DNA from 2 places in the Bacillus sp. N12A5 genome. Region 1 is predicted to be linked to the other one. Evidence: predicted binding sites of a transcription regulator. Region 1 holds the regulator's gene; the other holds the start of a gene.
What was found. Region 1 encodes LexA, which represses DNA repair genes until DNA is damaged. Its sites were predicted from a motif close to CGAACATATGTTCG; they were not measured.
Positions count from the first base shown of each region.

Region 2: MOC09_RS00440 (DNA repair exonuclease) is a predicted target of LexA. The motif match lies at 2,473-2,486, and genes of this name have one in related genera.

Region 1 covers NZ_JALAMR010000003.1:149,647-154,300, reverse strand. Annotated here, with positions in the region: gene MOC09_RS04000 (poly-gamma-glutamate hydrolase family protein) at 9-767, shown strand; gene MOC09_RS03995 (YndM family protein) at 794-1,246, opposite strand; gene fosM (FosM family fosfomycin resistance protein) at 1,423-1,845, shown strand; gene lexA (transcriptional repressor LexA) at 2,376-2,993, opposite strand; gene yneA (cell division suppressor protein YneA) at 3,143-3,460, shown strand; gene MOC09_RS03975 (YneB family resolvase-like protein) at 3,479-4,132, shown strand; gene MOC09_RS03970 (DUF896 domain-containing protein) at 4,196-4,429, shown strand; gene tkt (transketolase) at 4,597-4,654, shown strand, end outside.
Region 2 covers NZ_JALAMR010000002.1:19,782-24,435, reverse strand. Annotated here, with positions in the region: gene MOC09_RS00445 (ATP-binding protein) at 1-1,192, opposite strand, end outside; gene MOC09_RS00440 (DNA repair exonuclease) at 1,197-2,423, opposite strand; gene MOC09_RS00435 (ABC transporter permease) at 2,530-3,789, opposite strand; gene MOC09_RS00430 (ABC transporter ATP-binding protein) at 3,782-4,654, opposite strand, start outside.

The DNA.
Region 1 (4,654 bases):
CGGAGTAGATGAAACCGGCCAAAGTATCCCTGCTCCGCCGTTTGCTCCATTCCTTGAAGCATGTTGATTGTAACATAGCCAAACGTTTTCCATCAACTCTTAAAATTGTAAAATTGTTGTTTGTTATTATGGTGTTCACTCCGATTTCTTCAATATATGCTGAAGATGTATATCAGAATTTTGAGGAATTAAAAAACAATGAAGATCCTTCTGATTACGGCATTGTTACGAAGGAAGCCGGCAGCTCTGTCCTTGTTTTAGCGATTCATGGAGGAGGTATTGAAGGCGGGACAAGTGAAATAGCGAGAGAGCTCAGCAAAGAGTATTCGATGTATTTATTTGAAGGCTTACAATCGTCAGGAAACTCAGTGCTGCATATTACAAGCACGCATTTTGATGAGCCTCGGGCCCTGAAGATGACGGGAAGTCATGACTATGTCATTTCATTACACGGGTATGCAGAAGAAGATCAGCAGATCGAGGTCGGCGGTACAGATCGCGTAAGAGCGGCAGACTTAGTTGAAAAGCTGCAAAATGCTGGTTTTCCTGCCGTATTGCTCAGTACCGACCATCCTCATGCGGGCGTAAGTCCGAATAACATTGCAAACAAATCAAAAACAGGTCTGAGTATCCAGTTAGAAATGAGCACGGGTTTTAGAAAATCTATGTTCGGCATCTTTTCTTTAGAAAGCAGATCTGGTACTCAAAATGAGAGGTTTTATGATTTTACAGAAGTGATGTCCAGCTTTTTAAAAAGCAACTACTGAAAAATAGGAGGCGATCAGCCAGCCTCCTACTCCTCTTGCTGCTCTTTTGGAACGTCAGGAAACAGCTCGCCTGCGGCTTCTGTTTGATATTGCAGAGTGTTATCCTTGGCTGTCAGCTCATTTCGGAAGGTTTCATCCAGTACATTTTTCAGCAAATACCGATGAAAAAAATATTCAAATACAGTAAGACAGGCAGCGGAGAGAAGAGCGGCTGCAAACGGTGAGAAATCATTTCTTGTTTGGGTCAAAACAAAGACCCAAAGAATAACAAATGAAAGTCCAAAGTCAGCCAATGAAGCTGTAATATTGTTTGTTCTCGGAAGGACGATCATGTCACCGGAAAGATAAGAGACAAAGCCTAAGAAAAATGCAATAAACAGCACGCTTAAAAAGGGTGCGTGATAGAATCTGTCCAGAATCACATATAAAAGGGCAAGAGTGAGAGCAATCTTTGAAGCAAGTGCAATGATATGTTTCATTTGACCACCTAAATTGTTATTTTTGAGGAAACTCCTGGCTCGTAAAGCCTAATTAGTTGCAGTTATTATTTTGAACAATCCGATTTTGTTTACACTGGTATTTTTTGCTGCGGTATGAAACTTTCCAAGTAAACAATCGTACATATAGATGATTAGCTTGCAAGGGGGGATGATTTGTGAAGGTCAAAGGACTCAATCATTTGTTATTTTCAGTTTCTCATCTGGATTCTTCAATTGATTTTTATGAAAACGTGTTTGATGCCAAGCTTCTGGTAAAGGGCAGAACGACAGCTTATTTTGATTTAAATGGCATTTGGCTTGCGCTTAATGAAGAACCAGACATTCCGAGAAATGACATTAAGGCGTCTTACACCCATATTGCTTTTACGATTGAAGAGCGGGATTTTGAGGACATATCAGCAAAATTAAATAGGCATCATGTCAATATTCTGCCTGGCAGAGAACGAGATGAACGCGATCGAAAATCGATTTATTTTACAGACCCTGACGGCCATAAATTTGAATTTCATACCGGAACCCTTCAAGACAGACTTTGTTATTACAAACAGGAAAAAACACATATGGAATTTTATGAATGAACAAACTTAACATAAAGTGATTGAAAAAAACTGAACCAGCACTGGTATTAACGATTTTGTGATGCCATTTACCATAAAGTCTGGAACTCAACATCAAAACCGACACACGGGTGCTAATAAGCTGAACATATTGAAACGTTAAGCTCACTATAATAAAGGAGAGTGAGCTGTTTTTTTAGAAAAAACTGAACTAACTATACTATGTACTAAATTTTCGCAATAATTCAATTTTTACGCTCCTTAAATAAACTTTAAGCCTAATCATTCCACGCCCTAAAAGAATGAAACCTTTTTAAGAAGATGCCGTCTAATTATTTAAACAGATAGCATTCTGATAAAAGTTTCCTAAAGGAAAGAAAATTTCTTGACTTCAACAATTGTTTGATGGATAATTATGGTGTAAACATGATGTTCTTTTTCCTCCTATTCAGGCTCGCTCCTAAAAGTCAGGGCGAGCCTGCTTTTTTTGAACAACAAACCCCCTCTCCGTAAAGGAAGAGGGGGTTATTTCATAATGATAGATCAATAGGTTAATGGACCGTTCTGAAAACGCCAATCACCTTGCCTAGAATGCTGACATTCTGTAAGATGATAGGTTCCATCGTTGGGTTTTCAGGCTGTAAGCGAATATGAGTATCTTCTTTATAGAAACGCTTTACCGTAGCTTCGTCATCTTCTGTCATCGCCACTACAATTTCCCCGTTGTTCGCAGTGTTTTGCTGTTTAACGATGACATAATCCTTATCGAGAATACCAGCATCAATCATACTGTCTCCCATAATCTCCAGCATAAATACATGCTCATCCGGGGGAACCATACGGTCAGGAAGCGGAAAATATTCTTCAATATTTTCTACTGCTGTAATAGGAGAACCCGCTGTGACTTTTCCGATGACCGGTACATTAACGACCTGGCTTTGCGGAATGTCTACTTCTTCATCTAGAATTTCTATCGCTCTTGGTTTTGTCGGATCCCGTCTAATCAGCCCTTTTGTTTCCAAACGTGCCAAATGGCCGTGGACAGTTGAACTGGAAGCAAGCCCGACAGCCTCTCCGATTTCTCTTACGGAAGGCGGATATCCTTTTGATTTAACCTCTGCTTTAATAAAACGGAGGATATCAAGTTGCCTTTTTGATAGCTTCGTCATTTTTCGCACCTCAAAACGTCGATTTTAAGAAGATTATAGCATGATTTTCCTTACAGTACAAACATAGGTTCGAAAAAAACAATTGACAGAAACATTTGTTCGTATATACTGAAACTATAAAAAGCGAACAAACATTCCTGTTGGAGGTTATGATCATGAGTAAAGAATCTATTATTTTTGTCGGTCTGTTCACAGTGATTTTGAGCGCGGTTATCCTTTTGCTGTCATATACAAGCAGCGGCCAGGAGCTTAATCAGTATGTTAAAATAGAAGTCCAGCAAGGCGACACACTTTGGTCAATTGCGGATCAGGTAGCAGATAAAAAAAAGATAAACAAAAGTGATTTTATTCAATGGATAGCTGATAACAATCATCTTCAGACGTCTGATATCCAGCCGGGAGATGAGTTAGTGATTCCATTGAAAAAGAAGCATCAGGATGCCTATGAATTGGCAACTGTAAGATAGAGAGAGGAAAGAAAAAAAATGAAAGCACTCATTTATGCCCGCGTGAGCACAAATAAAGAACAGCAAGAGACCTCGTTAAAGCGGCAGGAGGAAGAGCTTACGGCCATTGCAGCCGAGAACGGCATGGAAGTTGTCAAAGTGATTTCTGAAAAAGCCAGCGGATATGAAATGGATCGGGATGGTGTATTTGAGCTGCTTGATGAGATCAAAAATTCTGGAATAGATGTTATTTTAGTTCAGGATGAGACAAGGCTCGGACGGGGAAATGCAAAAATCGCACTGCTTCATTGCATCTACAGAGAAGGTGTGAAAGTCTATACAACGGCTCACAGAGGTGAACTGGAGTTATCAGAGGCTGATTCGATGGTGCTGGAGATCGTCAGCATTGTGGAAGAGTACCAGCGGAAAATTCACAACATGAAAATTAAACGCGGAATGAAGCGTGCCGTGAAAAACGGTTTTAAACCGCAAAAAAACCTGAAAAACCAACATGAAAACAGCGGGAAAGAAAGAATAGAGGTCCCCATCTCAGAGATCGTCCGCCTAAGAGCCAATAAACTGACGTTCGCAGAAATTGCGGCTACGTTAAGAGGTTTTGGCTATGATGTGTCTAAAGCGACCGTCCACAGACGGTTTCAAGAATACATAGAGAATGAAGAGACTGCCGAGTGAATCAGTTGTAAAACTCATTTTGATCTAGTACTATATAGACAAATTGGAATAAAGGAGTTTAACATGATTTCAAACGCAAAAATTGCCAGAATTAATGAACTTGCTGCCAAAGCCAAAGCTGGCGTTATGACAGAAGAAGAAAAAGCCGAACAGCAAAAGCTCCGACAAGAGTACCTGAAAGGTTTTCGCTCTTCTATGAAAAACACTTTAAAAAGTGTGAAAATCATTGACCCAGAAGGCAATGATGTAACACCAGAAAAGTTAAAAAGAGAACAAAGAAATAACAAACTTCACTAATATAAGAGGAATACGGAAATATCGTATTCCTCTTTTGCATATACTACAACAAAACTTTTATGTGACAAAATTCAACAAGTTTCTCTCAAATTTAAGCTGAAACAGTTGAGAAAAAGTCGTCAGACATTTATGATGTAAGGGTACAACACATAAGGAAGGGGATTTTTATGGATACAATTGAAAAAAAATCAGTTGCTACCATTCGCACACTGTCAATAGACGCAA
Region 2 (4,654 bases), on a different contig from region 1:
TCTCATCGAGCTGCCGTTTTCTGTCCCTGGCCTGCACGTACTGCTGTACCGCCTGCTGAAGCTTCCATTCATAGTCATATGACGTGTTCATCTTCAGGAGTTCATTTTCATCCGTTTTATTGAGCTGTTCCAGCCCTGCCGCTGCCTGTGCAGACGACTGGCGCAGCTGTGCCTGAATGGCGGCGAGCTGTTCTCCGTAGGATTGATACATATGAAACCCTGCCGAAAGCTCTTGTATCAGCGTTTCTCTCGCCAATATGTCTCTATCCGGGTTAAGCTTTTGCATCTGCTTGTCCAGTTCAGCCATCTTCACCCGAAGCGCCTCAAGCTGTGCTGATTTCGGATGAAGATGAGATTCGTATTTTTCCAGCTGATGCAGCCCGTCAGCCGGAAATTGTCTTGCTTGTTCCGGATATTGAGCAATCGCCTGTTCCAGCGTCGCTTTTTCATTTAGCAGCGGCTTCAGCTCAATCGCTCCCTCAATCATTCGGATATGTCCGGCCGCCTCTTTCAATTCGGTTTCGGCGGCTTCAAGACGGGCTTCAAGCGTTCTTTTTTCCTCAAGAAGCTGATGATAGCCCGCTTCCTCTGCCTCAGCCTGCTTCAGCTTCGCTGCCAGCTGCTTCAGCGTTTCCAGCTCCTGATTCAATTGGGGGTTTCGCCCGTTTGGTTTATAGAGCCTTTCGCTTTCCTTGGCCAGCCTTGAATCAAGCTTAGAGACGGCTTCAGCGCCAAACAAGCTGGAAAACAGCAGAAACTCCCCAATCTTGTCCCGATTAAAGGCGTGAATTTCCTGAAGCCCAAATACGTCAAACGAATAAATGGCTTTATAAAGCGCCCTGTCCGTGCCTTGGAACAGCTGCTTTAAAAAATCTCCATGCTTCACTTCGCCCTTTTCGGTGTACACTCTCAGCTTCTCGGCAGTCCCTTTCGTCCGTTCGATCTTCACAACCCCATACTCAGGATGTTCGGCTTCAAGAACACCGCCGTAGACACCGCCTGTTTTCGGTTCATATTTTTTCGTTTTTGGAAAACCGAACAGCATGCTTTCAATAAAGGACATCATCGTCGTTTTTCCTGCCTCATTTAATCCGTAGATTAATTGGACAGGTGAGGCGGAGAAGTGAAAGGTCTGATTGGAAAATTTCCCATAGTGGTAAATGTGTAAAGATTTAATGCGCAAAGCTTTCACCGCCTCATATTTCAAGCACCTTAAGCTGTCTTTTCAATAAAATCTGTGCCTGTTCTTTTATTTCCTTTACCTCCTCTTGGCTAAACCGGTCCGCGTGCCTTCTATACACAGGGTGCCGCTCAAGCCCTTCCAGCACGTCTGATAAATCACTGCAATCAATGTCTTCCAATAAACCGCCAAAAAAAGGATCAAGGTCTGTTAGGTTCGTTTCTTGTTCCGTCTCATCTTCTAATGCAAGCGGCCAAATGAAGTGTTCTTCCTCCGCCTCCTGCTCCTGAAACGTTTCAAGAAGCTCATTCAAAGTGCCTCTCGGCGCCTTCAGCAGCCATTCCGGCGCCGTCCCTTGTAATACCAGTCTTACACAAACAGGGCTGCCCTTTGTCCGCATCTTCGAAAACGTGTCCTCAACCATTTGGAAAAGGGCGGTCATATTCTTTGCCTCTGTCACATCAACTGCCGCTTTTTCCCACATCACATCGTGCGCTTTCTGGAATTCATAAGAAATGTCTCCGTTTGTCACACGAACGAGATAATAGCCTTTATCTCCCGTCTCCTTCATATGGCGCGCTTGCGTGTTTCCCGGATAAATGACTGCCGGATGCTCGGCAGAAAGAACCTGGCGTTTATGTATGTGGCCAAGCGCCCAATAATCCATCCCGCTTTTCATAAGATCGTCATGTGTAAACGGGCAATACGGATCGTGCCCTTCAGCTCCTGATAGCGTGCCGTGGAGCATACCGATATGAAACGGCGCGTCAGTCGATCTCCGATAACGGGCGGCTTGATTTTCCGTTACGGCTCTGGCCTGGTAGCTGAAGCCGTAAATGCTTGCTATGCGCCTGCCTTCCTTATAAAACGATTTTTCTTCAGGATCAGCGGATGCAAAAATGTGGACATTCTCCGGCCATTCAATCGGCGTCCACTCCCCGCCCAGATGATCGTGGTTCCCAAAGATCACATAAACTGAAATCCCGCACTCTCTGAGTCTTTCAAACTGTTTTTTCAAAAAGAGCTGGGCCTTTAAGCTTCGATTGGCTTCGTCAAATAGATCTCCCGCCAGCAAAATGAAATCAACGTTTTCTCTCACTGCGGCGTCTATTATATATCTCACGCTAGCAAACGTGCTTTCTTTAATCCGGGCAAAAATCGGTTCCGGCAGGTGCGATATCCCGTAAAACGGGCTGTCAAGATGAAGATCTGCAGCATGAATAAAGGTTAGATCAGTCAACATTCTGCTCCTTTCCAGGATGAAGTACCCTTATTTTAGCACCGAATTCTTACGAATGCACGTTCTGTCAAAAAAGAAACAGCCTGAGAAACCCCAGGCTGTTTTTTCATCAATTTTTCGCTAAACGAAGTGCTTGTTTGATCGCTTTGAACGCGCTTGAGTTGCCGTAAATCAACACACCGCCTTTGTAAATTCTGGCGCCGATGACTGCCAGTATGACAATAGTGAGCAGTGTGATTCCGATTCCTGCAGCCGCCTGCCAAAACGGAATATCAAGCATGCCGACGCGCAGGAACATAATCATTGGCGTGAAAAACGGAATAAACGAGGTTACCGTAATAAATCCTGCATCAGGTGCATTCAAGCCGAACATCGCGATCATAAAACCGGCGACCACCAAAAGCGTCATCGGCGTGATCGTTTGCTGCACGTCCTCTATTCTGCTGACGACACTGCCGAGAAACGCGGCGAGTGTCGCGTATAAAAAGTATCCGAGCAAAAAGAAAATCACAGCATAAATAACAGTCGTTGCTGAAACGTCGGTCAGGTTAAGGAATCCGCCGACAGATGAAGCTGTGTCGCTCGTTTTGTTCAGCTTAAGCGACAGAGAGCCGGCTGCTATAATGACAGCAAGCTGAGTGATCCCGACGAGCCCGATGCCAAGCAGCTTTGCAAACATCTGCTGAATCGGCGGCATGCTTGAGATGAGAATTTCCATGACACGCGATGATTTTTCAGTTGCGACCTCCATCGCAATCATGCTGGCATACATAATCACAGAGAAATAAATGACGAACAGCATGATATAAACGAGTCCTACCGTCTGGCCCAGCTCTTCCTCAGACTTGGCTCCCTCTTTCAGCGCCTCCTGCCCGACAGTAACGGGCGCATAAAGGCTGCTGATTGTTTCCTGCGAAACGCCGAGCTCCGCCGTTCCGACAGCCGTTTTGGTTTGCGTCAAGGCCTGCTGCAGCGTTTGATACGTGCTTTCATCAGAAATCGTTAACGCTTTATACGTTCCTGAAATGGTTCCTTTTTCATCTCTTTTAATGATGAGCATGCCGTCAAACGTTTCATCTTTGACTTGCTTTGTAACCTCATCCTCCGATTTCTTCGACTGCTTTACATCAAGATCGCCGTTTGTATCAATCGCCTTCAGCTGCTTCGAGAAAATCGGGTATAATTCGTTTGTTTCATCAACAACAGCGATTTTTTCTTTGGCGTCATCACCTTGAAACAGAGAAATAATCGACTCCAGATTCGTTACAACTAAAACAAGCAGTACCGTGATGACAGTCGAAATAATAAAGGATTTTGCCATAATCTTATTTTTATATGTATGAGAAAGCATGATCCAAAATTTATTCATAGACGGCCCCCACCTTTTCTATAAAAATATCATGCAGTGACGGCTCTTCAAGCTCGAACTTTCTGATGAACCCTTTCCCTTGGAGCAAGGCAAAAATCTCTTGAGAGATGTCTTCATTGGCAATCTGCAGCTTGACGCCGCCGGCCGTTTCCTTCCATTGAAGAATGCCTTCATGAGACTGCAAAAAACGCAGATCGTCATCGGAGTGAATGGTAACATTCTTTTTTCCGAAGGAACGCTTGATCTCCTTCAGCTTGCCTTGCACAACCGGTTTTCCTTTCTGCAATATGCAAAGGTTCTCACAAAGCTCCTCCACATGCTCCATGCGATGGCTTGAAAATAAAATAGAAACACCGCTGTTTTTCAGCGAGATCACAGCCTCTTTTAACAGCTCAACATTGACAGGGTCCAGGCCGCTGAATGGCTCATCAAGAATCAGCAGCTCAGGCTTATGCAAAACAGCCGAAATGAATTGGATTTTCTGCTGGTTTCCTTTTGAAAGCTCCTCCACCTTCTTATTCTCGTAATTTGTTATATTGAAGCGTTCAAGCCATGTGCCGAGCTCTTTTACAGCCTCCCGCTTCTCCATCCCTTTTAATCTGGCAAGATAGACAAGCTGATCCTTTACCTTCATTTTCGGATAAAGGCCCCGTTCTTCCGGCAAATAACCGATTTTGTTGCTGATACTGTAATTCACAGGGCGGCCCTTCCAGCTGATTGAGCCCTCTGTAATGCTTAATAAGCCAAGGATCATGCGAAATGTCGTCGTTTTTCCCGCTCCGTTTGCGCCTAAAAGACCGAACATTTGCTGCTCCGGAATGTCTAAGTCTAATCCGTCAACGGCCTTATAATCTCCAAATGTCTT